One region of the Frankia sp. BMG5.60 genome, then DNA from elsewhere that is predicted to be linked to it. Evidence: riboswitches for the same ligand, from Rfam matches in the RefSeq annotation. Region 1 holds a riboswitch; each other region holds the start of a gene.
What was found. Region 1 has a riboswitch for cyclic di-AMP ahead of AC5R91_RS17200 (C40 family peptidase). Riboswitches for the same ligand answer to the same signal wherever they lie in the genome.
Positions count from the first base shown of each region.

Region 2: linked by a shared signal. The riboswitch ahead of AC5R91_RS20945 (transglycosylase family protein) and the one ahead of AC5R91_RS17200 (C40 family peptidase) in region 1 are both predicted to bind cyclic di-AMP.
Region 3: linked by a shared signal. The riboswitch ahead of AC5R91_RS21595 (transglycosylase family protein) and the one ahead of AC5R91_RS17200 (C40 family peptidase) in region 1 are both predicted to bind cyclic di-AMP.

Region 1 covers NZ_CM182091.1:4,220,139-4,227,883, reverse strand. The annotation lists gene AC5R91_RS17220 (tRNA adenosine deaminase-associated protein) at 1-404, opposite strand, end outside; gene AC5R91_RS17215 (MurT ligase domain-containing protein) at 844-2,094, shown strand; partial or broken gene AC5R91_RS17210 (type 1 glutamine amidotransferase) at 2,091-2,881, shown strand; gene AC5R91_RS17205 (PHB depolymerase family esterase) at 2,987-3,655, shown strand; gene AC5R91_RS17200 (C40 family peptidase) at 4,513-5,625, opposite strand; cyclic di-AMP (ydaO/yuaA leader) riboswitch at 5,631-5,808, opposite strand; gene AC5R91_RS17195 (hypothetical protein) at 6,165-6,548, opposite strand; gene corA (magnesium/cobalt transporter CorA) at 6,966-7,745, opposite strand, start outside.
Region 2 covers NZ_CM182091.1:5,086,560-5,094,304, reverse strand. The annotation lists gene AC5R91_RS20960 (DedA family protein) at 1-423, opposite strand, end outside; gene fbaA (class II fructose-bisphosphate aldolase) at 773-1,810, shown strand; cyclic di-AMP (ydaO/yuaA leader) riboswitch at 2,795-3,006, shown strand; gene AC5R91_RS20950 (transglycosylase family protein) at 3,026-3,703, shown strand; cyclic di-AMP (ydaO/yuaA leader) riboswitch at 4,167-4,367, shown strand; gene AC5R91_RS20945 (transglycosylase family protein) at 4,370-5,083, shown strand; gene AC5R91_RS20940 (DUF3151 domain-containing protein) at 5,169-5,606, shown strand; gene AC5R91_RS20935 (adenylosuccinate synthase) at 5,680-6,963, shown strand; gene AC5R91_RS20930 (hypothetical protein) at 7,073-7,745, shown strand, end outside.
Region 3 covers NZ_CM182091.1:5,243,685-5,251,429, forward strand. The annotation lists gene rlmB (23S rRNA (guanosine(2251)-2'-O)-methyltransferase RlmB) at 547-1,614, shown strand; gene AC5R91_RS21590 (hypothetical protein) at 1,789-3,921, shown strand; gene AC5R91_RS21595 (transglycosylase family protein) at 4,081-4,461, opposite strand; cyclic di-AMP (ydaO/yuaA leader) riboswitch at 4,464-4,639, opposite strand; gene AC5R91_RS21600 (peptide deformylase) at 5,235-6,887, opposite strand; gene AC5R91_RS21605 (hypothetical protein) at 7,536-7,745, shown strand, end outside.

The sequences.
Region 1 (7,745 bases):
ATCAACTCCAGCAGCGCCTCCTCGGAGGTGCCCAGGTCGACGAGCACGTCGAGGTCGCCGACCGGGGCCGCCTGGGTCAGCGCGGAGGTGTCGTCGTCCTCGTCGTCCTCCGTGGCCAGGCCCGCCATCGACGGCAGGGCGTCGGCGAACAGGCGCTCGGCGAGCTCGGAGGTGATCAGGACCCGGCGGTCGGAGAGGAAGACCTTGGGGTCGGGTTCGTCGGCGCCGACCCGGACGATCGCGAGGTACTCGTCGTCCTCCTCCAGGAAGGCCACGATGGTGTCGTCACCGAAGTCGCGCATCGTGTCGGTGAGGGCGTCCAGATCCTCGGCGCCCGCCGGGTCCAGATCGTGCACCGACCAGCGGCCGTGGTCCCGTGCGATCGCGATTGCCTTCGTCGTCACTGTGCGCCCTCACGTCCCTTCTGCAACCGCGTGGTCCCTGGCGCCCGGCCGCTGCCCGGCCGGGGTCCCGGGCCCCGCGCGGCCCCGGCCGGATCGGTGGCCGGCCGTGCGTCGCCTGTGATTCTCGTCCCGAGGGCCGGCCTTGGGTATTCCGGTTCACCCCGTCGGGTGAGTTCTACCGCGACGCCGGGTTGATTCCCCCATGGTGGTCCGGTTGGCACTCGTTCGCACACCGGGCGGTAACACGGAAGTTCCGTCGGCGCCGGCCGGACGGTCACGCGGTTTGACCTGCGGCGACGGCGTCAGGCGTGCAGACTCGGCCACGACGGGGGCGACGGTGGTTCGCCGCCGGCGGCAGCGGCGCCGATCGGGATGTAACCGAACGGAAGCGGGGGTGGTCTTCGTCTCCCGGCACCCTCGTGGCACTGTAGAAAGCGCGATGACGACATCATTCCCGCGCAGGTTCACCGCCCGGACCCAGGCCGCGCTCGCCGTCGAACGCCTGGCGGCCGAGGCGTCACGCCGTCTCGGCCGCGGTTCGGGGGAGATGATCGGCGGCAAGCTCGCCCTGCGGGTCTCCCCGGGGGCGCTGGCCGAGGTCGGTTCCCACCGCCGCACCGCCTGCGTGTCGGGCACCAACGGCAAGACGACCACCACCCGGCTGCTCGCCCGCGCGCTGGGCACCCTCGGGCCGGTGAAGTCGAACAGCGGGGGGGCGAACATGGCGCCCGGCGTCCTCGCCGCGCTCTCGCGACCCCCGTTCGACGCCGCCGCCGCCCTGGAGGTCGACGAGATCTGGCTGCCGAAGGTGGCCAGGGAGATCCTGCCGCGGGTCGTGCTGCTGCTCAACATCAGCCGCGACCAGCTCGACCGGTCCAACGAGACCCGGCGCATCGCGTCGATGTGGCGGGAGCTCGGCGCCGAGCTGCCGGACGCCACGGTGGTCGCGAACGTCGACGACCCGCTGGTCGCCTGGGCGGCGGCCGGCTGGCGGCGGCAGGTGTGGGTGTCGGCCGGCCAGAACTGGACCGCCGACGCGATGGTCTGCCCCCAGTGCGCCCGCCTGCTGCACCGCAACGAGGCCGGCTGGTGGTCCGAGTGCGGGCTGGCCCGGCCCGAGCCGATCGTCGCGGTCACCGGGCCCCGGGAGCTGCTCTGGTACGGCCGTGCCATCTCGGCTCACCTCGACCTGCCCGGCCGGGTCAACCTCGGCAACGCGGCGATGGCTGCCGCCGCGGCCCGCGAGCTCGGCGTCGAGGTCGAGGCGGCGCTGGCCGCCATGGCCGGCCTCGGCGACGTACAGGGCCGCTACCAGGAGGTCGTCCTCGGCGAGCAGGGCCGTCGCGGCCGGCTGCTGCTGGCGAAGAACCCCGCCGGCTGGGTGGAGATGATGGAGCTGCTCGCCGACGCGCCGCCCCGGCCCGTCGTCATCGACTTCAACTCGCAGACCGCCGACGGCCGGGATCCGTCCTGGATCTGGGACGTCCCCTTCGAGCGCCTCGCCGGCCGGCAGGTGCTCGTCACCGGCGGGCGCAAGGAGGACATGAGCGTGCGGCTGGCCTACGCGGAGGTGCCGCACAGCGTGCACGCCAGCGCCGAGGACGCGGCGCTGGCGGCCAACGAGAAGGTGGTCGACGTGGTCGCCAACTACACGGCGTTCCGGGATCTGCTGGTCCGGAGTTCCCGGTGAGGCGCGGCTCGGCGACCCGGATCGCGCTGATCTACCCCGAGCTGCTCGGCACCTACGGGGACGGCGGCAACGCGATCGTCCTCGAGCAGCGGCTGCGCTGGCGGGGTCTGCCGGTCGAGGTGGTCAGCGTCCCCGCCGGCTCGCCGGTGCCGGAGAGCTGCGACATCTACCTGCTCGGCGGGGGGAGGACGCCCCGCAGGTCCTCGCCGCCGACGGCATCCGCCAGAACCGGGCGATCGTGCGCGCGGTGGGATCGGGGGCGGCCGTGCTCGCGGTCTGCGCCGGCTACCAGGTGATCGGCGCGACGTTCCCGTCGGGCGGGGAGATCCACGAGGGGCTGAACCTCGTCGACATCGAGACCCGTCGCTCGTTCGCGCCACCCGAGACGCCGCCGCCCGGACGGGCCGTCGGTGACATCGTCGTCGAGCCCGATCCGCGCCTCGGCCTACCCACCCTGTACGGCTACGAGAACCACGCGGGGCGCACGAGGCGGCTGCCCGGGGCCGGCGGCTTCCCGCTGGGGGTGGTGCGCCGCGGGATCGGCGACGGCGACGGCGGTACTGACGGTGGTGGTGGCGGTACTGGTGGTAGCGCCGGCGGCGGCACCGATGGCATCGTCGACGGCCGGGTCATCGGCACCTACCTGCATGGGCCGGTCCTGGCGCAGAACCCGGCGCTCGCCGACCTCCTGCTGACCTGGATCCACGGCGAGCTCCCGCCGCTGGACGCCCCCCGGGAGGCGCAGGTGTTGCGCGAGGCCCGCAGTCGCGCGCTCGCCACCCCCTGACCCGGACGCCGGTCCCATGACCCGCTCGGTCACGTGGCCGCCTCGGACGAAGGAGTAGGTCCGAGCGTCATCTGGTCGCCCGTTTTCGGCGTTTCCCGGCTACCGGTGTGGTTCGGTTGGATCGTGGCGTCGAATCCCCTTGCCGGCTGGTGGGGCAAGAACAAGCGAACCGTACTCATCGTCGGGGTCGTCATCGTCGTGCTCTGGGTTTTCGTCGAGCGCGGCAACGGCCCGAAGACCAAGCGCGTCAGCATGCCCAAGGACTACGGCTCGGCCGACCGGGAACTGCTCGTGCACGCCCCGTCGAACCCGAAGGATCCGATCCCGCTGGTGCTGATCCTGCACGACGACAACGTCGACGCCAAGACCCTCGACCATGACAGCGCCGCCGGCTCGGTGGCGAACGCCCGCGACTTCGCGGTCGCCTATCCCGAGGCGGTCGGCGGCACCTGGCGGATCGACTCCCCGGACGGCGCCGACGCGAAGTATCTGCGCGACGTGGTCAGCTACGTCTCCGCGAAGAAGACCAAGGTCGACCCCAACCGGATCTACGTGTGGGGCGTCGGCGAGGGAGCGCGGCTCGCGTTGAGCGTCGTCTGCGGCGGCGCCAAGCCGATCTTCGCGGCCGTCGGCGTGGTGGGCCAGTTCACGCAGGAGCCGCAGTCCGCCTGCCCAGGTCGGGCACCGGAGGCGAGGGTCGCCGAGACCAAGTGGAACAAGAAGGTCAGCGAGACGCTGTGGACGGCCTCCGCCAAGCACCACCTGGGAGCCTGAGCCCGAGAACCTGAGCCCGAGAAACTGAGCCCGAGTCCGAGAACCTGAAGCGGGGCCCGGGCCCGCCGATCGACCGACCGCTGGCCGCCGAGGCCGGGCCCGGGCCCGGGCCCGCCTGACGAGGCGTCCGGTGGCGGCCCTCCACGGCCTCCAGCGGCCGCGTACGCGCCCGGGACGGGTGGGTAGAAGCACAGAAGGGAAGAAGCCCGCCGATGCCACCGGGAGGGGGGTAGCGGCATCGGCGGACCTCAGCGGCCGGATGGAACCCGAGGGCCCGCCGGCCTCCCGCTGCGGATGGGGGGGGAATCCGAGGGAAGGCCGGCGGGGTCGGGGGCCTTCCGGCCGGACGGACGTCAGATGGGGGGGAGATCTGACGTCCGTCCGGCCGGAAGGAGGCGTTGCCCGGCTGGCGCTGAAGCGAGGTCGGGTCGGTGCTGCCGCGAGCGGTGTCAGGGCCCGCGTACTGGAGCTGGTCCCGGCTCGGCCGGGACCACGACGCCACAGGATTTCGGACGCGCGGAGCGGGTGCAGGTGCGGGTGGTCCGGCGTTATCTCGGCGTCAGCCGCGTCGTGGAACTGCGTCCGGGGCAGCGGCGATGGTGACCCGGACGGGTCGGCGATGCGCGCCTTCCGCCTGCCGGGGGGAGCAGGCCCGGCGGGGCGGGCATGACGGGATGCGGAACGCTGGGTCGACCGATGACTGCCCAGCAGTCTGACCGCACGCGCGACCGGAGGGGGAGGCCGCGTCGCGGTCGGCTCGAGGCTGGACGGGCTTCGTCGCTCTTCCAGCCGAACGAGGTGACCACCGGATGGCCGGCGCCTGCGCCGCAGGGCACGATGCGCTGGCGTGGACGCTCTTAGACGCGTCCGACGTAGTAGGAGGTGGTGTAGATCGACTGGAGCTTCACGACGCTGCCGGTGTGCGGGGCGACCCACATCTTGCCGTTGCCGGCGTAGATGCCGACGTGGTAGATGTCCCCGGGCGAGCCGAGGAAGATCAGGTCGCCGGGCTGCTTGTTGTACTGCGACACCCGGGTGGTGGCGGCGAACTGGGCGTCCGTGGTCCGCGGCAGGCTCTTGCCGAGCTGCTTGAAGACGTACTGGACCAGCCCGGAGCAGTCGAACGAGCTCGGGCCGTCGGCGCCGTAGACGTACGGCTTGCCCGCCTGCAGGGAGGCCAGGTAGACGGCCTTCGCGCCGATCGAGCTGGACGGAACCGGCACGGACACCTGGGTGGAACCGACAGAGACGCCGCCGGCGAGGCTGCCCAGGCGGGAGGCGACGCCGGCGAGCTGGGCGGTCCGCTGCGGGCGCACGTTCAGGGTCGCGTCGTTCACCGAGTGGGCGGACTGCAGGGCGTCGGTGCCGTCGAAGATCGCCGTGACGTTCGTCGTGGTGAGCACCCGCGCCGTGTAGGACGCGTACCCCTGCGCGTTCGTCTGCAGGTGCTTGAAGGTGGCCCACCCGGTGGGGAGCTTCACCTGCACCTTGACGAGCTGGTTCGCCAGCGGCTCGTGGGTGGCCTCGTTGTACAGCGAGAAGCCGATGTCGACCGGCTCGTCCGCGTTCACGGTCACGTTGGGGTTCGTCACCCGCAGGCCGACCTGGACCTTGCCGGCCAGGGGCGGGGCGTCGAGGCCGTTCGTCGCGCCGAGAGTGATGCCCGAGGAGCTGTGCTCGCTGACCGCCGCCGCGGCGATGCTGCCACCGAGGGCGGCATGCGAGCCGATCTGCGCGGCGAGGGTGATCGGGGCGGTGTTCGGCGACTCTTCCAACGCCGTGTCGGCGTGGACATCGGTGGCGCAGCCGGCCAGGGCCACTCCGGAGACAGCGACGGTCCCGGTGGTCATCGCGGCGAAGGCGCGAGCACGGGCCCGGCTACGGGCGACCGGCGGCACGGACTGGGCGCGGTGACGGCCGCGACCGGCGACGCGCGAATCTTCGTCGAGCTGCACGCTTTGCGCGGACAACGGTGTATTCCTTCCCGTACGCCTGCGAAGTGAGCTGTCGGGTTCGGGCTGGGCTGCCCGGTCCGAGGCGTGGCCTTCACGCACATCGGACTTGACCCCGAGGCCAGCACCGCGGGTCGGTGTCGGCCGGTGGAGGTGGGTCCCCCGCTCCTGCCCCAGATGACGACTCGGAGGGGACACCGTGGCCGGGGGCAGGATTCGGCGTTCGGCCCGGTGTTGTCGTGACGTCGGCGTGAGACTAGTCCACATTGACCGGGTGGGTAAACACTAGTCCTTCCCAACTACAGCGAGTGTGCACCGAAGTGCCCCTTGGCATGGCACTCGGTCCGACCCGTACCGGAGGCCACCGCGGCGGCCTCATCGGCCGCCGGAACCGGGTATGGCCTGCGGTTCCGCCCTCGCCGCGAGGGTCGGTGCGGAAGGCCGGCCCGACGCCGACGGAAGCCCCGGCCCGCCCCGGTCGCTCCGGTCGAGCACCATTCGATTACGTCATGTAGTCGAACGGGTGGGGGTACCGGTATCCCCGGTCGGACGCGGGCTCACCGGGCCCGGCCGCGCCGGGTCAGGAATCCGGCCGCGTCGAGCACCTGGAGTTCGACGGCGAGCTCGTGGACCTCGCGGGGCAGGGAGCGGTGGTGGGCCAGAGCGGCCACGGCGGCGCGGGCGTGATCGGCGAGTTCGTCCAGCGCGTGCTGGCGCTGACGCATGCGGGCCCGCTCCTCCTGGATCGTGCGGACGGTGTCCTCCTGCCAGCGCCGGGTCCGGATGAGGTGCTCGCTGGCGTCGGCGGCCTGGCGCTCGGCGTCCTCGAGCCGGTTCAGCAGCGCGTCGAGGGCTTCGAGTCGCCCGGCGAGCTCGGCGATCAGGTCGCCCCGCTCGGGCAGGATGGCGGTCTCTCGCCGCTGGGGGTCAGACGAGGGCATGTACTCCCCTGACGGGTGGGGGATCGGGGAACCGCTCCGAGCGGTGGGCACAAGACCCGGTTGCTCCGACACGGTTGGTTACGGTAACCGACGGGGAGGGCCGGGTGTAACCCATCGTACGGATACGTCATGGCAGTCAACTGATAGCGAAAATGAGCTATGGACCGGCTACCCTTGCCAGGTTTTCGAGTGCATAGCACGCCCTGTGTTGTTTGTGGGCCCTTTCGCCCGATTCGGGGACCCCTGTCACCCAACGGATCGGCGCCGTCGGGGTAGGAGTCGCCGGCCGCCCCGTTCGGGTCGTCCTCGCGTCCAGGGTGTGATGGCCGGCCGGGCGCCAGCCGGCCCCACAACTTCTGTGACGTTGAGTAACGGCAGGGCTGGCGTCGAGGGAAAGTACGGCGGCCGTCGGCGGCGCTAGAGCCAGCCGTTGCGTTTGAATGCCCGGTACAGAAACAGGCATGCCGTCGCCATCACGGCAAGGACCGCCGGGTAACCCCAGGTCTGGCGCAGTTCGGGCATGTGCTCGAAGTTCATTCCGTAGATCCCGGCCAGGGCCGTGGGAACGGCGGCGATCGCGACCCAGGCGCTGATCCGCCGCATGTCCTCGTTCTGGGCGATCGTCACCTGGGTCAGGGTGGCCTGCAGCACCGACGACAGCAGCTCGTCGAAGTGTTCGATGCGCTCGCTGACCTGCTCGAGATGGTCGGCGACGTCCCGGAAGTACCGCCGCATCGCCGCGTCGACCAGCCGCAGGCCGTCCGTCGTGAGCGTGCGCAGCGGGCCGGCCAGCGGCTGGACGGCGTGCTTGAGCTCCAGCAGCTCGCGCTTCAACTGGTAGGCGCTTTCCGTGGACGGGATCTGGTCGCGCCGGAACACGCCGGCCTCGATCTGGTCGACGTCGACCTGGATCTTCTCCACCGTGTCGACGTAGTTGTCGACGACGCTGTCGCAGATGGCATGCAGCACCGAGGTCGGCCCGTGCCGAAGCATCTCCGGGGCGGCCTCGAGCCGGCCCCGCAGCCTGGTCATCTCCCCGTGCTGGCCATGCCGCACCGTCACCACGAAGTCCTCGCCGAGGAAGATCATGATCTCGCCGGTGGTGACCACCTCGGAGGTACCCGTCACCTCGGTGTGCGCCACGTAGCTGGCGGTCTTGAGCACCACGAACAGGTGGTTCTCGTACTGCTCCAGCTT
Region 2 (7,745 bases), 870 kb from region 1:
CGCGCCGGACACCACGGCGACGAGGAACCGGTGCCACGGCATGGCCACGGCCCCGGCCAGGACCGGGGCGAACGTCCGCGCCCACGGGACGAACCGGGCGGCTACCAGGGTGACCGCCCCGAACCGCCGGTAGAACTCCTCCGTCCGGGCCAGGGCCGGGGCGTAGCGGCGCTCCAGGAAGGGCCGCCCCAACCGGTGCCCGGTGTAGTAGCCCGCGGCGGCGCCGGCGCTGGCCGCGAGGGCGACCCCCACGGACAGGACATAGATGGAGACGTCCGCGCCGGCATCCGCGGCGACCAGGCCGGCCGCGAACAGGATCGTGTCACCGGGAAGCCAGAACCCGATCAGGATCCCGCTCTCGGTGAAAATCATCGCGAACAGGACGATGTACAGCGTCGTCCCGGACAGGCTGCCGACGTCCACGTGACCAGTGTGCCGGGCGGCCCCGGCCGGGCGGCGGGCGCGTCGCCGCAGTCGGCGTCCCGGGCCTGCCGACGGACCACACCCGTCCGGGCCATCCCATCCCCTGCCCCTGGTCGCGACGCCCGGCGCCCCTCGGCGTCCCGCCGAACAGGCAATGCGCACCGACGCCGTGTCGGTAACCGACTTTGTCCCGGCGACGTCGGCCGCATCCGACCACCCCGACGGGGCGAGCCGTCATACCCTTCGCCCACCAACAGTCCAACGGCGGCCTGCCGGCCCTATCGGGCTGCTCAGCGCCGCCGTCCATGGCTGATCGGCGCCCCGACAGCTTCGACAAGGAGCCCCACCGATGCCCATCGCCACCCCAGAGACCTACGCCCAGATGCTCGACCGGGCGAAGTCAGAGTCCTTCGCCTACCCCGCGATCAACGTCACCTCGTCGCAGACCCTCAACGCCGCCCTGCGGGGATTCGCCGAGGCGGGCAGCGACGGAATCGTGCAGGTCTCCACCGGCGGGGCGGAGTACCTGTCCGGTTCGACGGTGAAGAACATGGTCCTGGGCGCGGAGGCCCTGGCCGAGTATGCCCACCACGTCGCGAAGGCGTACCCGGTCACCATCGCGCTGCACACCGACCACTGCCCGGCGGACAAGCTCGACACCTACATCCGGCCGCTCATCGCGATCTCGAAGGAGCGGGTCGCCGCCGGCCGCGAGCCGCTGTTCCAGTCCCACATGTGGGACGGCTCGGCCGTCGAGCTCGAGGAGAACCTCAAGATCGCGGAGGAGCTACTCGCCGACGCCGCCGCCGCGAAGATCGTTCTTGAGGTCGAGATCGGCGTCGTCGGCGGCGAGGAGGACGGCGTCGTCGGCGCGATCGACGAGAAGCTCTACACGACGCCGGGCGACATGTGGCGGACCGCCGAAGTCCTCGGTTCGGGCGAGAAGGGCCGTTACCTGCTGGCCGCGACCTTCGGCAACGTGCACGGGGTCTACAAGCCGGGAAACGTCAAGCTTCGCCCGACAATTCTTCGCGAGGGCCAGGATCACGTCGCCCAGAAGCTGGGTCTGCCGGCCGGATCGAAGCCGTTCGACCTCGTCTTCCACGGCGGTAGCGGCTCGGACCTCAGCGAGATCCGGGAGACCCTGGACTACGGGGTCGTGAAGATGAATGTGGACACCGACACCCAGTACGCGTTCACGCGTCCCATCGTGGACCACGTCTTCAAGAACTATGACGGGGTACTCAAGGTGGACGGCGAGGTCGGGGCGAAGAAGGCATACGACCCGCGCACCTACGGAAAGCTTGCCGAAAGCGGCATGGCGGCCCGGGTGGCCCAGGCGTGCGAGGACCTCCGCTCGGCCGGTCGGTCCCTCAGCAGGGCATAGCCACCGCTCACTCCCGAGCCCGGCCCGACCGCGACCCTCCCGACCCGGAGGATCACACCCGGCGATCGTCGTCCGGGTGTGTGCCGCCGGGCACCGCCCGGACCGATCCGGGCACACATGCGGTCGGGCCGGCCGTTCGGGCGCTTTTCCTCGAATCCACCGGCCCGAACGGCAGATCGCCCAGCCCGGCCCCGGCGCACATCGGCAACCATTCCCACGGCCGCGCGGGTTCCAGCCGGCCCTCGCGGTCGGGACGGAGCGACCGGCACAGAACGGACATCCGGCAGATCCACACCATCGATCGTCCCGACGATGTCCCGTATCATGCGGGCACCCACGGTCCCCCGGTTGCGTCACGCGACTGGGGGACCACTGTCTTTCGCCGAGTGGTCCGCCTCGGGTCCGTTGCCCGGTCACGCTTATCAGCAGCATGTTTCGGCCAGATCGACCCACACGAGACGGACGTGCGGCCGCATCGGACGCCCCGAGTGCCCAACCAGGACATCCTCCCCGGAGACCTGGGCCTCCGTGCGTCGCTGCGCCGCTGCGTGCCCGGCCGGACGCGTCACGCACCCGAATGACAAGGTCGTAAGTCACCACCAGGTTTCCGTAGTTTTTCTCACACAGGTACGCTGCCCGGGACGAACCAGGGTAAGCGGACCATTGCGCCCATCCGGTGCGTCGGAACACAGTCGATATTGCTTCCCCGCAGGTCACCCATTCGGCGTGATTCACCACGCTCTGCTCGCCATCACCCATCGGCAAACAGGGTGATCAGCCGGCCACAAATACCCCCGCCCGCGATAACGCCAGGTTGATGAGCGGGCGCGCACGCGCGGTACCAGTCACCCCACGGGCACTCAAGCAGGCGCGCCGACTGTGCTCTTTTTCACGTGAGCTATTCAATGCTTGGCGACTCGCCGGCCGGCGTGGTTATGGTCTTCGCCGTGCCCGACGACAACGTCTGGCATTCGTCGGGCGGCACGCCGAATCCTGCCCCCGGCCGACGATTTCTCCAGACCGGGCGGCAGGAACGGGGGAACCATCTCCGAGCGTCGAAGGGATTCGATGCTCTCGGGGTGAAGCCGTGAGTGACGGACGCACCAGGGTCTTTCGGTGCGAGCGCGCGTCCCCAGGAATCCCTGGCATGGCCGGGCAGTTCCCAGCCCGAATCCGACAGCTCACCTCGCAGGCGTGGGGAAGGACCACAAACATATGTCCGACGCACGTACCAGTGGCCGACAATGGAGCGCCGGCACCCGTATCCGGGCGCGGGCCCTCATGGTTGCTCCGGTTCTCGCGGCGGCGGTCGGCGGCACCCTTGCGGTCAGCCAGCCGGCCGAGGCGCAAACCTGGGCGGGTCTGCGGCAGTGCGAGTCCGGCGGTGACTACACGACCAACACCGGCAACGGCTACTACGGCGCATTCCAGTTCTCGGCCAGCACCTGGCACAGCCTCGGCTATGCCGGCCTGCCACACCAGGCGTCCCCGGCGGTCCAGGACGAGGCCGCCCTCCGGCTCGCCCAGCGCTCGGGCTTCGGCCAGTGGCCGGTCTGCGGTCGCGGCATGGGCGCCGACCAGCTCGCGGGCGGCTCGTCGGCCAGCGGCGCGGCGCAGGCGTCGCGCTCGGCGGCGCGGGCCCCGCTGACCGTCAGCACCGCCGCGGCCACCACCCCGCATTTCACCCGCAACCTCACGGCCGCGCTGGTCGGGCAGGATCGCGCCGACGTGCGCGCCTGGCAGACCCGGATGAGCCAGCTCGGTTACCCGATCGCGGTGGACGGACACTTCGGGCCACGCTCGGCCGCCGCCGCCCGCGCCTTCCAGGGCTCCCACGGTCTGGCCGTCGACGGCATCGTCGGCCCGGCGACCTGGCACGCCACCTTCGGCTGAGCGCCACCTCACGCGCAGTAGCCATCCGGCCGACCGCTGCGCCGCCGAACGGCACCATCCGCACGTAGTCCATCCGGCCCGCGACGCGGGGACGCGCGTCACGGCTCCCGGACGACCTTCCCACCCCGGTGACACCGGCCAGGGGAGCTCACCGACTCGCCCCGACCGGCCCGCCCGGACGCCCGGACGATCTCCGCTGCGCGTTCCGAAACGGGCCGGTCGGCCACCAACTCCGCACCGGATGCCGCCGTCCGCCGTGGTGATACCCCGCGGCGCCGGCGGCACACCCCGCCGCCCGATCGGGCGGCACCGTCGGGCTCCGCCGTTCGCGCGTCCCAACCTGGTTACTCCGAACCACCCCGGTTTGCGCCCCTTGGACCGTTCTCGCTAGAGTGCCGATCACTCGCCACCCGGCGAGGTCGCTCGGACGGACGCCGAGTCCTGCCCGACGTGCGAGCGGCCCGTACTAGTCGCACCGCAACGGGCAGGAGTGGGGGACCCACCATTCGGGCGTCCCAGACGCCCTTGGGGTTAAGCAGGCTCGTCCCAGCCAATCCGGTGGGGAGAACGTTTCCCACGCATCACCGAAGGACCTGGGCGAACCGGCCGGGCCATCCCAGCCCGCACCCGACAGCTCACCCCGCAGGCGATCGGGATTGGACTGACATGCCGTCAGGACGGCGTGGTGGTAAACATCGGGCCCCGCAGGCCCATTCGACCGCGGGTCGTATCCTTCGCACCACCGGCGCGGTGACGGCCATCGTCGGCAGCGGGCTCGCGGTCACCGCGGCCCCCGCCGGCGCCGCCACCGCCGACGACTTCGCCAAGCTCCGGCAGTGCGAGTCCGGCGGGAACTACGCCGCCAACACCGGCAACAGCTTCTACGGCGGCTACCAGTTCGACCAGACGACCTGGCACGGCCTCGGCTACTCCGGCCGGCCTGACCAGGCCTCCCCCGCCACCCAGGACGAGGCGGCGGCCAAGCTCTACAACTCGCGGGGCTGGCAGCCCTGGCCGTCGTGCTCGCGCAAGATGGGCCTGACGAACAACGGCCCGGCCGCGGTCGGCTCCGGCGACGTCATCGAGCAGGCCCTCACCCCCGCCGAACCGCCGATGACGCTGGATCGCGCCCGCCAGGAGATGGGCGACAACTCCTACAAGGGCACCGTCCTCAACGCCGGTTACGGCGACGACGTCCGCCCGGATGCGTTCGTCTGGCAGGCCGCGATGCGCAACAAGAGCTTCATGCTCACCGTCGACGGAAAGTTCGGTCCGCAGTCGCAGGGCATCGCCGCCCTCTACGGCTACCTGACCCGGGTCAACGACGGCCAGCCCGGCGCCGTCGGCCAGAACCTGTGGAACGTCACCGTCCGGTCGTGACCCGCCGCGACTGCTCACCGCGCCAGTACGGCTGCTCGCCGCACCCACCCGGCGGGTCGCCACGCCCGTGCGGCAGGATGCATCCATGACGACGCCGTCCGACCCGGGCCGCAACCTGCTCTCGGGCCCGCCGCCGACGCTGCTGCCCTCCGACGCCATCGCCACCGACGCGCTGGCCGCCGGGGAGGCGCCGGCGGCCGTGGCCGCCGCCTCGCCCGCGCTGAGCGCCCCGTGGGCCGCCCTCGCCGAGGTCGCGCTGGCCGGCGACCGGCCCGTCGAGGCGTACGCGTACGCCCGCACCGGATACCACCGCGGACTCGACGCGCTGCGCCGCGCCGGCTGGCGGGGCAACGGGCCGATTCCCTGGTCGCACGAGCCGAACCGCGGCTTCCTGCGGTCCCTGGCCGCGCTCGGGCGCGCCGCGGCGGCCATCGGGGAGGCCGAGGAGGCCACCCGCTGCCACACCTTCCTCGCCGACAGCGATCCCAACGCCGCCCGCGAACTCGGCCTCGACGGATCGTGAGCCACCGGCGCCGTTCGGTAGAAGCATCTCCCGACCGGCCACGCGCGAGTGCCATCCCTAGTAACCTCGCCCGGTGCCCGCTCTCGTCCTCATCGGCGCCCAATGGGGCGACGAGGGAAAAGGAAAGGCGACCGACCTTCTGGGCGGCGCCGTCGACTACGTCGTCCGGTACCAGGGCGGCAACAACGCCGGCCACACGGTGGTCATCGGGGAGGAGCACTACGCCCTCCACCTGATCCCCAGCGGCATCCTGCGGGCCGACTGCGTGCCGGTGATCGGCAACGGGGTCGTGATCGACCCCGGCGTCCTGCTCACCGAGATGGACGGGCTCGCTGCCCGAGGCATCGACGTCTCGCGCCTGCTGATCAGCGCGAACGCTCATCTGATCATGCCGCATCACCGGGCCCTGGATCGGGTGACCGAGCGCTACCTGGGCAAGGCGCGGATCGGCACCACCGGTCGCGGCATCGGCCCGACCTACGGCGACAAGGTCGCCCGCACCGGCATCCGGGTCCAGGACCTGCTCGACCCGGGCATCTTCCGCAAGAAGCTCGAACTCGCGCTGCGCGAGAAGAACCAGGTCCTGGCGAAGGTCTACAACCGGCGGCGGATCGAGGTGGACGAGGTCGTCGAGGAGTACGCCGGCTACGCCGAGCGCCTCGGCCCGCACATCGCCGACACCGGCCTCGTCCTGGACCACGCGCTGCGCGCGGGCAAGGTCGTGCTGCTGGAGGGCTCCCAGGGCACGCTGCTCGACGTCGACCACGGCACCTATCCGTTCGTGACCTCGTCGAACCCGACCGCCGGGTACGCGGCGACCGGCGCCGGCATCGGGCCGACCCGGATCAACCGGGTCGTCGGGATCATCAAGGCGTACACCACCCGGGTCGGCGCCGGCCCCTTCCCCACCGAGCTGGATGACAAGGTCGGCGAGGAGCTACGGCGCATCGGCGGTGAGTTCGGCGTGACGACCGGCCGCGCCCGGCGCACCGGCTGGTTCGACGCGGTGATCGCCCGCTACGCGGTGCGGGTCAACGGCCTGACCGACCTGTTCCTCACCAAGCTGGACGTGCTGTCCGGCTTCGACCGCGTGCCGATCTGCGTGGGTTACGACATCGGTGGCGAGCGGGTCGACGAGATGCCGATGACGCAGACCGAGTTCCACCACGCCCGTCCCATCTACACCGAGCTGCCGGGCTGGCATGAGGATCTCTCCGACGTGCGGAAGTACGCCGACCTGCCCGCGGCCGCGAAGGACTACATCCGGACGCTGGAGGAGCTCTCCGGCGCGCCCGTCTCCGCGATCGGCGTCGGCCCGGGCCGGGACCAGACCCTGGTGATCAACGACCTGGTCTGACCCGCCCGGTGCGGCCGCCGCACCCCTCCCCCGCCCCGCTTGCATAACGCAGCGTTACCACAGAGGCTTGGACGGTCACGTTCAGCGATGGCGGGTGGGGGTGAGGACGGTGTCCGGTGCAGGGACCCGCCCGTCCGGCGACGATCACTCCGTGCCCGGCCAGATGCCGGCGCCACCCACCCCCGTCCCCGTCGACACTCGCACCGCCGACACCCGCACCGCGCCGGCCCCCACCGCGGCGGCCCCCACCGCCGACGCCCGGCCGGTCACAGAGACCTGGCGGGTCACGGAGTCAAGCGCAGTCAAGGACACCCGGCCGGCGTTGTGGGCGCCGGCGGTACGGCACCGGTACTTGCGCCCGACCGACTCCGACGCCTGGCCCGTCGGGTTCTCCCCCACCGGCGAGGCGCTGCCGGAGACGCTCACCGACGTGCTGCTGCGGGGCAGCCACGCCATCCGCAGCTCGAAGCGGGCCGAGGCGCAGCGGCTCGAACGCGCCGCCGCGGTCGCGAACCACGTCGACGCCCAGATTCGTGACTTCCTGGACTTCTGCGCCGCGGAGCACCTGGTGCCGCCGGTCACCGTACGGGCCCGCGGCACCCTGCCGCGCCGGCACGAGTCCCGGCCGCGCGCGGTCGTCGACCCGCACGGGAGCATCCCGACTCGGGTCGCGGCGGAGGCCGGCGACGAGCCGGCCGCCGGCGGGCAGCCGGCCCACCGGGTACACCGCCGCGAGCGGCTGAAGGCCTGGCCGCTGCTGTACTGGCGGTGCGAGTCGTTCC
Region 3 (7,745 bases), 1.0 Mb from region 1:
GGGCCCGTCGATGACGTAGATCGCCGTGGGCGGGCCAGGTCCCGGCGCATCCCCCTCCGTCGACGCGCAACCTTAAGAGAGCGTAAGGGGCGAGGGTCGACGATGGTGGCGGCCATGCCGGTGCCGGGGCGTCGGCATGGCCGGCCGGTCCCGGCCCGTCTTCGGCCCGCAACTCACCGGAGCTCAGCACGGTCCGCGCCCGAGCCACGGTCCGCGCTCGAGCCACGGTCCGCGACCGCGTGACGACGCGTGGCGAACGACGCGCACCGAACCCTCCTGACCTGGCCGAGGGCGGCCGGGACCACCCAGGTCACCGGCGTGGGACTGCCGCCTCAGGATAGGGCGCCGGGCAGCCCCGAAGGACCATGTCACGGCAGGCGGCCGGGTTCGGGCCCGCCGGACCCCCGGCCGGGGGCCCCTGGCTGGTCGGCGGGCGCCCGGGACCGGCCGGTCCCGGCCGTGGCCGACGCCGGCCGCGTCCCCGGCGCCGGCCGTATACCGTGGTCACATGGTCATTTCCGCGGCGCACGCCGGTCGGTGGCACTGATGGCCGGCGCCGCGCGCCGGGGCGGCGGCGGGATCGCCCGGGGCGGGCAGGGCGGCCGGGCCGGCAAGGTGGGTTCGCATCGCAAGGGAGCCGGCACCGGCAGCGGCGGCCAGGGCCGCAAGGCCCTGGAGGGCCGGGGCGCGACCCCGCCCGCCCACCTGCGTCCCGGCCATCCCGCGCAGCGCCGGGCGGCCACCGCGGCCAGGGCCGCGCAGGGGGGGGAGCGCGGGCGGGGCGCCGCCGGTCGGCCCGGCTCCGCTGACGCCGCCCAGGCGGGCCAGGCAGGGCAGGGAGGGCAAGGAGGGCCGCGCTCGCGGCGCGCCGAAGCCGACGAGCTGGTCGTCGGCCGCAACGCGGTGGTCGAGGCCCTGCGGGCCGGGGTGCCGGCGTCGAGCCTCTACGTCGCCGGCGGGCTGGACTTCGACGAGCGGCTCGCCGACGCCCGCCGCCTTGCCGCTCGGGCGGGGATCGCGGTGGTCGACGTCGCTCGCCCGGACCTCGACCGCATGTGCGGCACGGCGCCGCATCAGGGGCTCGCCCTGGCGGTCCCGCCGTTCCGCTACACCCATCCCGACGACCTGCTCGCCCGGGCGCGCGCCGCGGCTCCCGGTCTGGTCGTCGCGCTCGACGGCGTCACCGATCCCCGCAATCTCGGTGCCGTGGTGCGCTCCGCGGCGGCCTTCGGCGCCCACGGCGTCCTGGTACCCGAGCGCCGCGCCGCCGGGATGACCGCCGCCGCCTGGAAGACGTCGGCGGGTGCCGCCGCCCGGCTGCCGGTCGCCCGGGCCACCAACCTCGCCAGGACCCTCGTGTCCTACGCCGAGGCCGGCCTGTTCGTCGTCGGTCTGGCCGCGGACGCCGACACGACGATCGACGAGCTGGAGATGGCCACCGATCCGGTCGTCCTGGTGATCGGGTCCGAGGGGCGCGGGCTGTCCCGACTGGTCGAGCAGCGCTGCGACGTGACGGTCCGCATCCCGATGGCCGGGGCGGTCGAGTCCCTCAACGCCGGGGTCGCCGCCGGCATCGCGCTGGCCGAGATCGCCCGCCGCCGCCGCGGCGCCTGAGCACTCCGGCGGCGCACTCCGGCAGGTGACGGGACGGCCGGTGACGGGACGGCCGGTGACGGACGAAAGGTGACGCAGCCGAGTCTTGCGCGGCGGAACGCTGAGCCCGTCGCGGCGCCCTTGTAGCCTCATGCCCTACTTGGGCGTCGGGCCATCTCGGGGGAACGGACGACGGTGCGGGGCAGGCGGGAACCGTCGGCGCGGCTGTTCGCGCTGCCGCGTTTCCTCCTGCCCGAACCGCAGCCGCGGCTGACTCTGCTGCCCACCGTCGCGCTGCGGCTGGTGCTGGCCGCGGTCTTCGCGGCGTCGCGGCTGTACGCGGCGCTCTTCGGCGTCGGGTTCGTGCTGCTGTGGCACGACTGGTACGCGAGCCATCCGCTCGGCCTGCTGGTCGCGGCGCTGGCCGCCGCCTGGTCGCTGACGTTCGCCCTGGTCGCGCTGCATCGCGGCATCGGGTGGGTGCTGGCGGCCGGCAACGTGGTCGCCGCGCTCGTCCTGGCCTCGGGGGCGCGCCTGTGGCTGCCGCCCGAATCGGTCGGAGACTCTGCCTCGTTCGTGCTGCTCGCGGCGACGCACGCGACGGCGGTGGCCGCCTGGGCCTTCCCCGCCGGCCCGTTCCTGGCCGTGACGGCGCTGACGGTCGGCGCCTTCGTGGCCGGGGCGTCCGGCACCGGGCCGCCGTCCCCGATGCCGCTGGCCACGATCATCTGCACGGCCCTGCTCGTCCGGTACGTCCGGCCGCAGGTGCGCGCGCTCGCGGGTGGGGCGCAGGCGCGGCTGGCCGAGGTGGCCGAGCGGCGCGCCGGTGAGGACGACGTGCTCACCCTGCTGCGCGAGCAGCGGGAACATGAGCTGACGATCCACAACGCGGTGCTCAACACCCTCACCGGCATCGCCTGGGGCGGCGGCGACGACGGACATCTCACCCGCCGCCGCTGTGCCGACGGCGCGACGGCCCTTGACGAGCTGGTCGGTGAGCGCGAGCCGCCGCGCCGGGGCGGCCCGGGGCACCGGCCGGCGGCCGGCGAGATCCTGGCGGTGGCGCGCGGACCGACGCTCGACGAGGGCGCGGCCGGCGACCTGCTGGTCGAATCCGTGCCGGCCGGCGAGGCGCGCGGCGGGGCCGCACGTCCGGACCCCTGGGCGACGGTGGCGCCCGCGGCCGGCTTGCTGCATGCCCTCTACACCGCGCAGCTACGTCACGTGACCAGTCGGTTCGCCGCACTCTGGCTGATCCTGCTGGTTCTGCCCGCCGGCCGTGCCCTGCCCCATGTCCGTTCGGTCCCGCTGGCGCTCGCCTTGCTGCTCGCGCCGCTCGCCGCGGTCGCCGCGGCCCGGCGACGCTTCCGGTCCGGGCCGTTGACGCAGGCGGAGGCGGCCGCCGTGGTGTTGCTCTGTCTGGCGATCGTGGTGGGGGGCGGGTGGAACGCCGGCGACGACGCCGGCGAGGTGCGGATGATGGCGTGGCCGATGGTCAGCCTGCCGCCGTTGTTGATGCTGGTGACGGTGTCCCGCCCGGTGTGGCGATGGGTGCTCGCGTCGGTCACCGTCGGCGCCGCCATGATCGCGGCGAGCCTGCTGACCAACCCGCGGGGCCCGTTCGCGCTGTCCCACCTTCTCCTGTTGCTCTACTACTTGTGGATCATGCAGATCTGCCTGGTCATGGTCGGTCCGTTGCTGTGGAGCACGGCCGATGTCCGCGCCTGGGCCAGTCACTGCGAGCGGGAGCTGGGCCGGCGAGCCGAGAACCGGGACCGGGTGCGCGAGCGTCGCAGAGTGCTGCTGCGGGCCGTCGAACGGGACGTGGCGCCGCTGCTGGCCGGCGTCGCCGCGGGCCGGCTCGACCCGCAGGCCGCCGTCGTGCGCTCGGAATGTGCCCGGCGCGCGGTCGCCGTGCGGCGGCTGCTGTTCGACGACGACGCCGTCCACAGCGCGATCGGGGAGGCCATCGACGCCGCCGAACGGCATGGCACGGTCGTGTCCAGCCAGATCTCCGGTGGCCTCGACCAGCTTCCCGCCTCGGTGCGCGGCGAGTTCGTCGAGCAGTTGCACCACGCGCTGCGGGTGATGCCGAGTCGCCGGGTCCTGCTCACCGTCACTGCGCAGTCGCGTACGGCCAGCCTGTTCCTGTCGTGTTCCTGGCCGGCGGGCCAGTTGCCGCCGGCACCGTCGGGTCGGGCCATCGACATGATCGTCGACGTCGACGACGGGCAACTCTGCATGGAGCTGCGCTGGCCGCCCGCGGGGGTGCCGTCCGGGCCGCGACCGCAGGCGGGGATGTGGCCGGCGGCCGGTCCGGGGACGTGACGGAGCCCCGCCCCCCGCTCGGGGGACGGGGCTCCTGACCCGTGCTGGGTCGCGTCGCCTCGCGCCGGCTACGGCTCACGATCTGTCGAGCACGATCCGATCGATCATGTGCGGATCAGAGTCGGCCGAGTGCGGATGTCGGCGCGGTGTATCGGGGCCTCAGATCCGGTGACCCCAGCAGGGCTTCGACGCGTACCAGGGGCTGGTGCCGGCCTGCGCGTAGAGCTGCCGCGCGCGCTGCCACTGCTCCCCGACGCTGGCGTGCTGCGGCAGACCCTTGCCGCCCAGACCGTGCCAGGTGCTGGGCAGGAACTGGAACAGGCCGCCGGCTCCGATGGAGTTGACCGCGTGCGGGTTGCCGCCGGATTCGCAGGGAATCACGGCGCGCAGGAAGTGGTCGGCGTTGGTCCCCGCGCTGGCCGGCTGGGACAGCGCGAGGCCGCCGCCGACGGAGGCGGCGAGAGTGGTGGCGATGACTGCGGCCCGGGTGCCGAGCTTGATCCGGTTGAGGCCCCGACCGAGCGAACGAGCGTTGGACATTGAGTTGCCCTTCCCCACGCCTGCGAGGTGAGCTGTCGGGTTCGGGCTGGGAATGCCCGGCCGCGGTTCGCGGCTTCACCCCTAGGACGCCTGACCTCGGCGCCCGGAATTGGTTCCCCCGTCCCTGCCTCAGGTTTGATTCTCATCGGGTGGGGGCAGGATTCGGCGTGCCACCCGACGTCTGCCATCAGTTGACGGCATGGCGACGAACATAGCTGAGCGTGACCCCGGGAAATCAAGGGTACGTGAGGATAGGCACAGTACGTTCTAACGTCTTCCATTGATCTTTTTTTTGCGGTTTCGCGCCCGCGTGCGCGCCCGATTCTAACGGCCTTCGGAGCTCCGGGGAACGCCTGTTTTGCGGCTGGTCGGCCACGCTGACCATAAACCCTTCGCGGTCCGTGGCCGGTTCTCTCCCGGGCGTGGCAGGGCGCGTTCTCTACCCGCGTCGACGGTGCCGCTAACGGAGTCGAGAAAAATTTCGCTGCTGCTCCGCGGGGAACGGCTCTTCCGGCGCTTTTCCGAACTATACGGCACTCAGCGGGTCGTCCTGCATAAAGGGGATGTGTCCGGCAGGGCGGCCGGCAGTGTCAGTGGCCGGCGCTCGGCTGGACGGCGCGACCGGCGGGTGCGACCGGCGGGTCGGCGGGACCGCAGCGCCGGCGGGACCGCAGCGCCGGTCGGCGGGACCGGCGGGCTGGAGGCGGGACCGTTCTGCCGGCGGGGGCGGATCTCAGGGAGTGGCTGCGGGTCCCGAGGGTGGCTGCGGGGCTTCAGGGGGTGTAGGTCCAGGCCGAACCGGTGCCGCGGTACTGCTCGACGGGGATCGGCATGACCCCGGGGCGCATCCGGTCGGTGTAGAGGTGCCCGTGCAGGTGGTCGATCTCGTGGGCGACCAGGCGGGCCAGGCCCTGCCGGTACACCGTGATGTGCCGGCGGCCCGAGATGTCGGTGTGCTCCACGTGCAGCTCCAGGGACCGCGGGACGATCCCGCGGACGTCGAAGAAGCTCAGGCACCCCTCGTACTGTTCGTCGCTCTCGGGGACGGACTCGATGACGCGCGGGTTGAGCAGGGTGAGGATGTCGCCATCCGCGGAACGCACGATGGCCGCCGCCCGGTTGATCCCGATCTGGGGCGCGGCGATGCCCATCCCCTTCCCGAACGTGTGCAGCGCGGACACCCGCTCCATGGCCGAGGACAGCTCGGCGACGACGCGGCGGGCGTCCTCGGCCTCGACGGGCAGCTCGAACGATCGGGCCGGCTGGTGGAGCGAGGGATCGCCCACCTGGACGATGCCCGCCGCGGCCATCTGCCCGCTGGGCCGGGCAACGGTTCGGTCGGCGGGATCCCGGTTCGGCGCCCCCGCCCGAAAGTTCCATTCCAGGCGGTACCGGGCGTGCAAGGCGGGATTATTGGTGGACCAGGTGAAGACACGCCTTTTGGCATCATCCGTGCGGGCAATCGCCGTGCGGAACGGGAAGGCGTCCGCGGTCATCGACGTCTCCATGCCCCAGACCACGGGATCGACCTCGGCGGGGAAGTCCAGCACGACCGACAGGAAGCTGGTCGGTACCCGGACGGCCCGCTGGAACCACGGGCCCCACTTCTCCTCGCTGACCCGGTAGCTGTACTCGATCCATGCTGATTCGCCCGGATACAGGGGGAATCGGCCGCGATTGTTCTCGAACAGCAGCCAGACCTCCTTCAGCGCATCCCAGTCGGTCTTGACCTGCCAGGACATCTGCTCGTCGCCGCAGTGTGCGCTGAGCTGTAGTTCCTCCCAGCGCAGCGGATTGCTGCGGTAGAGCCGGGCGGCGCGTTCCTGGTCCCCGGGAAACCGGTCGACAGAGATCCGCATCAGGTAGCGGGTCACCGGTTCGACGCCGGTGTTGAGCACGAGCCGGCGCTGATGGGCGACGTACATGCCGTCCTCGTACCGCAGCTCGGCGCGATCCTCCTCGACGACGAGCCCACCCGGGTCGGGGCCGGCCCGAGTGGCCCGGGAGGCCCCGACCGGCTCGGCCGCCGTGATCGCCGCCAACGATCCCGGTGGCGGCGGGCCCACGCGGCCGCCGGACTCGGTCGGCCGGGCGCCCGGCGGACGGGGGGCGACGTCACCCCCCTCGTCCGCCGCCTCCCACGGGCGCGCGGCGAGCTGGAAATAGGCGCCCGGGATGCGCAGCGCGTCGGCGATGCGCTCGATCAGGGAGAGCCGGGCGATGTGATCCTCGCCCTGCATGATCCGGCTGACCCGGCTCTGGCTGAGACCCTCGACTGGAGACGCGATGCGGTTCTGGCTCGCGCCGTCGTACTTCTTCATCAGCCGGAAGGCCATCCGGAAGTCCCGGGTCTCGCACGCGATCCGGAAGTCGGACCGGGCGAGCAGGGTGCGGGAGACCCGGTAGGGACCGGATTCGTAGGACATCGACCGGCCTTCCGTCGGGCTCCGACCTGCGTCGATCGCCCTGCCGGGACGGTGGAAAGTCCGATGCGTCAGGCTGCGGCTGAGACGTCAGGATGACGACGCTATGCCAAACCGGCATAGTTTGCCGGCACTTGCCGCGACCGCGAGGTTGTCGTGGATCCGACATCCGGTCGGGTCGGATGGGCCGGCGGCACCGCGGCGGATCTGGTAGGCGACCTTCCGGTCGCTCGGATCCCGCCCGGCCGGGTCAGCCGCTCCTGCCCCGTCTGGGGGAGGCGGCGAGGTTGTCCATGCATCGCCGGTGCGGGGGGCACGCAGCGGTGCGGATCCGGCCGTGGTCCGGTTCGGACCAGCCGAGCCCATACGAGAAGAGCATGCCTGACTGACGTTTCCCGGCCACCCCGGCTCGGGCCACCCTGGATGCAGGCCGGCCCCGCCCCGCGTCGAGCCGCGACCTCCGCCGGGCGGGGCCGGCGCACCCGGCGGGCCGGTTGGTCACCGCCGGCCCGGATGGAAGGGGCGGACCGACGGCCACCGACGCTGGTGGCCGCCACCAGCGTCGGTGGCGGCCACCAGCGTCGGCCGGTCGGGCGGCGGCGCAGGGAGTGTGGGCGCAGGGGGTGTAGGTCCGGAAGGGCGGTGCCGATCGTGACGGAGCCGAGGAGAGATCATGATCGACCTGCGGTCGCCTACGGCGTCGTCCGGTTCGCCCCCGGCGGCAACCGGCAGGTCGCCGATGTAGTGATCACCTTCGTCTCCGCGTCGGCGGCGGACGACTTCGCGGCTGAGCAGGGCTGGCCGGAGTACGAGGTGGCGCCGGTGCGCTTCTTCGTCCACGAACGGCAGTCCGCCGTCACC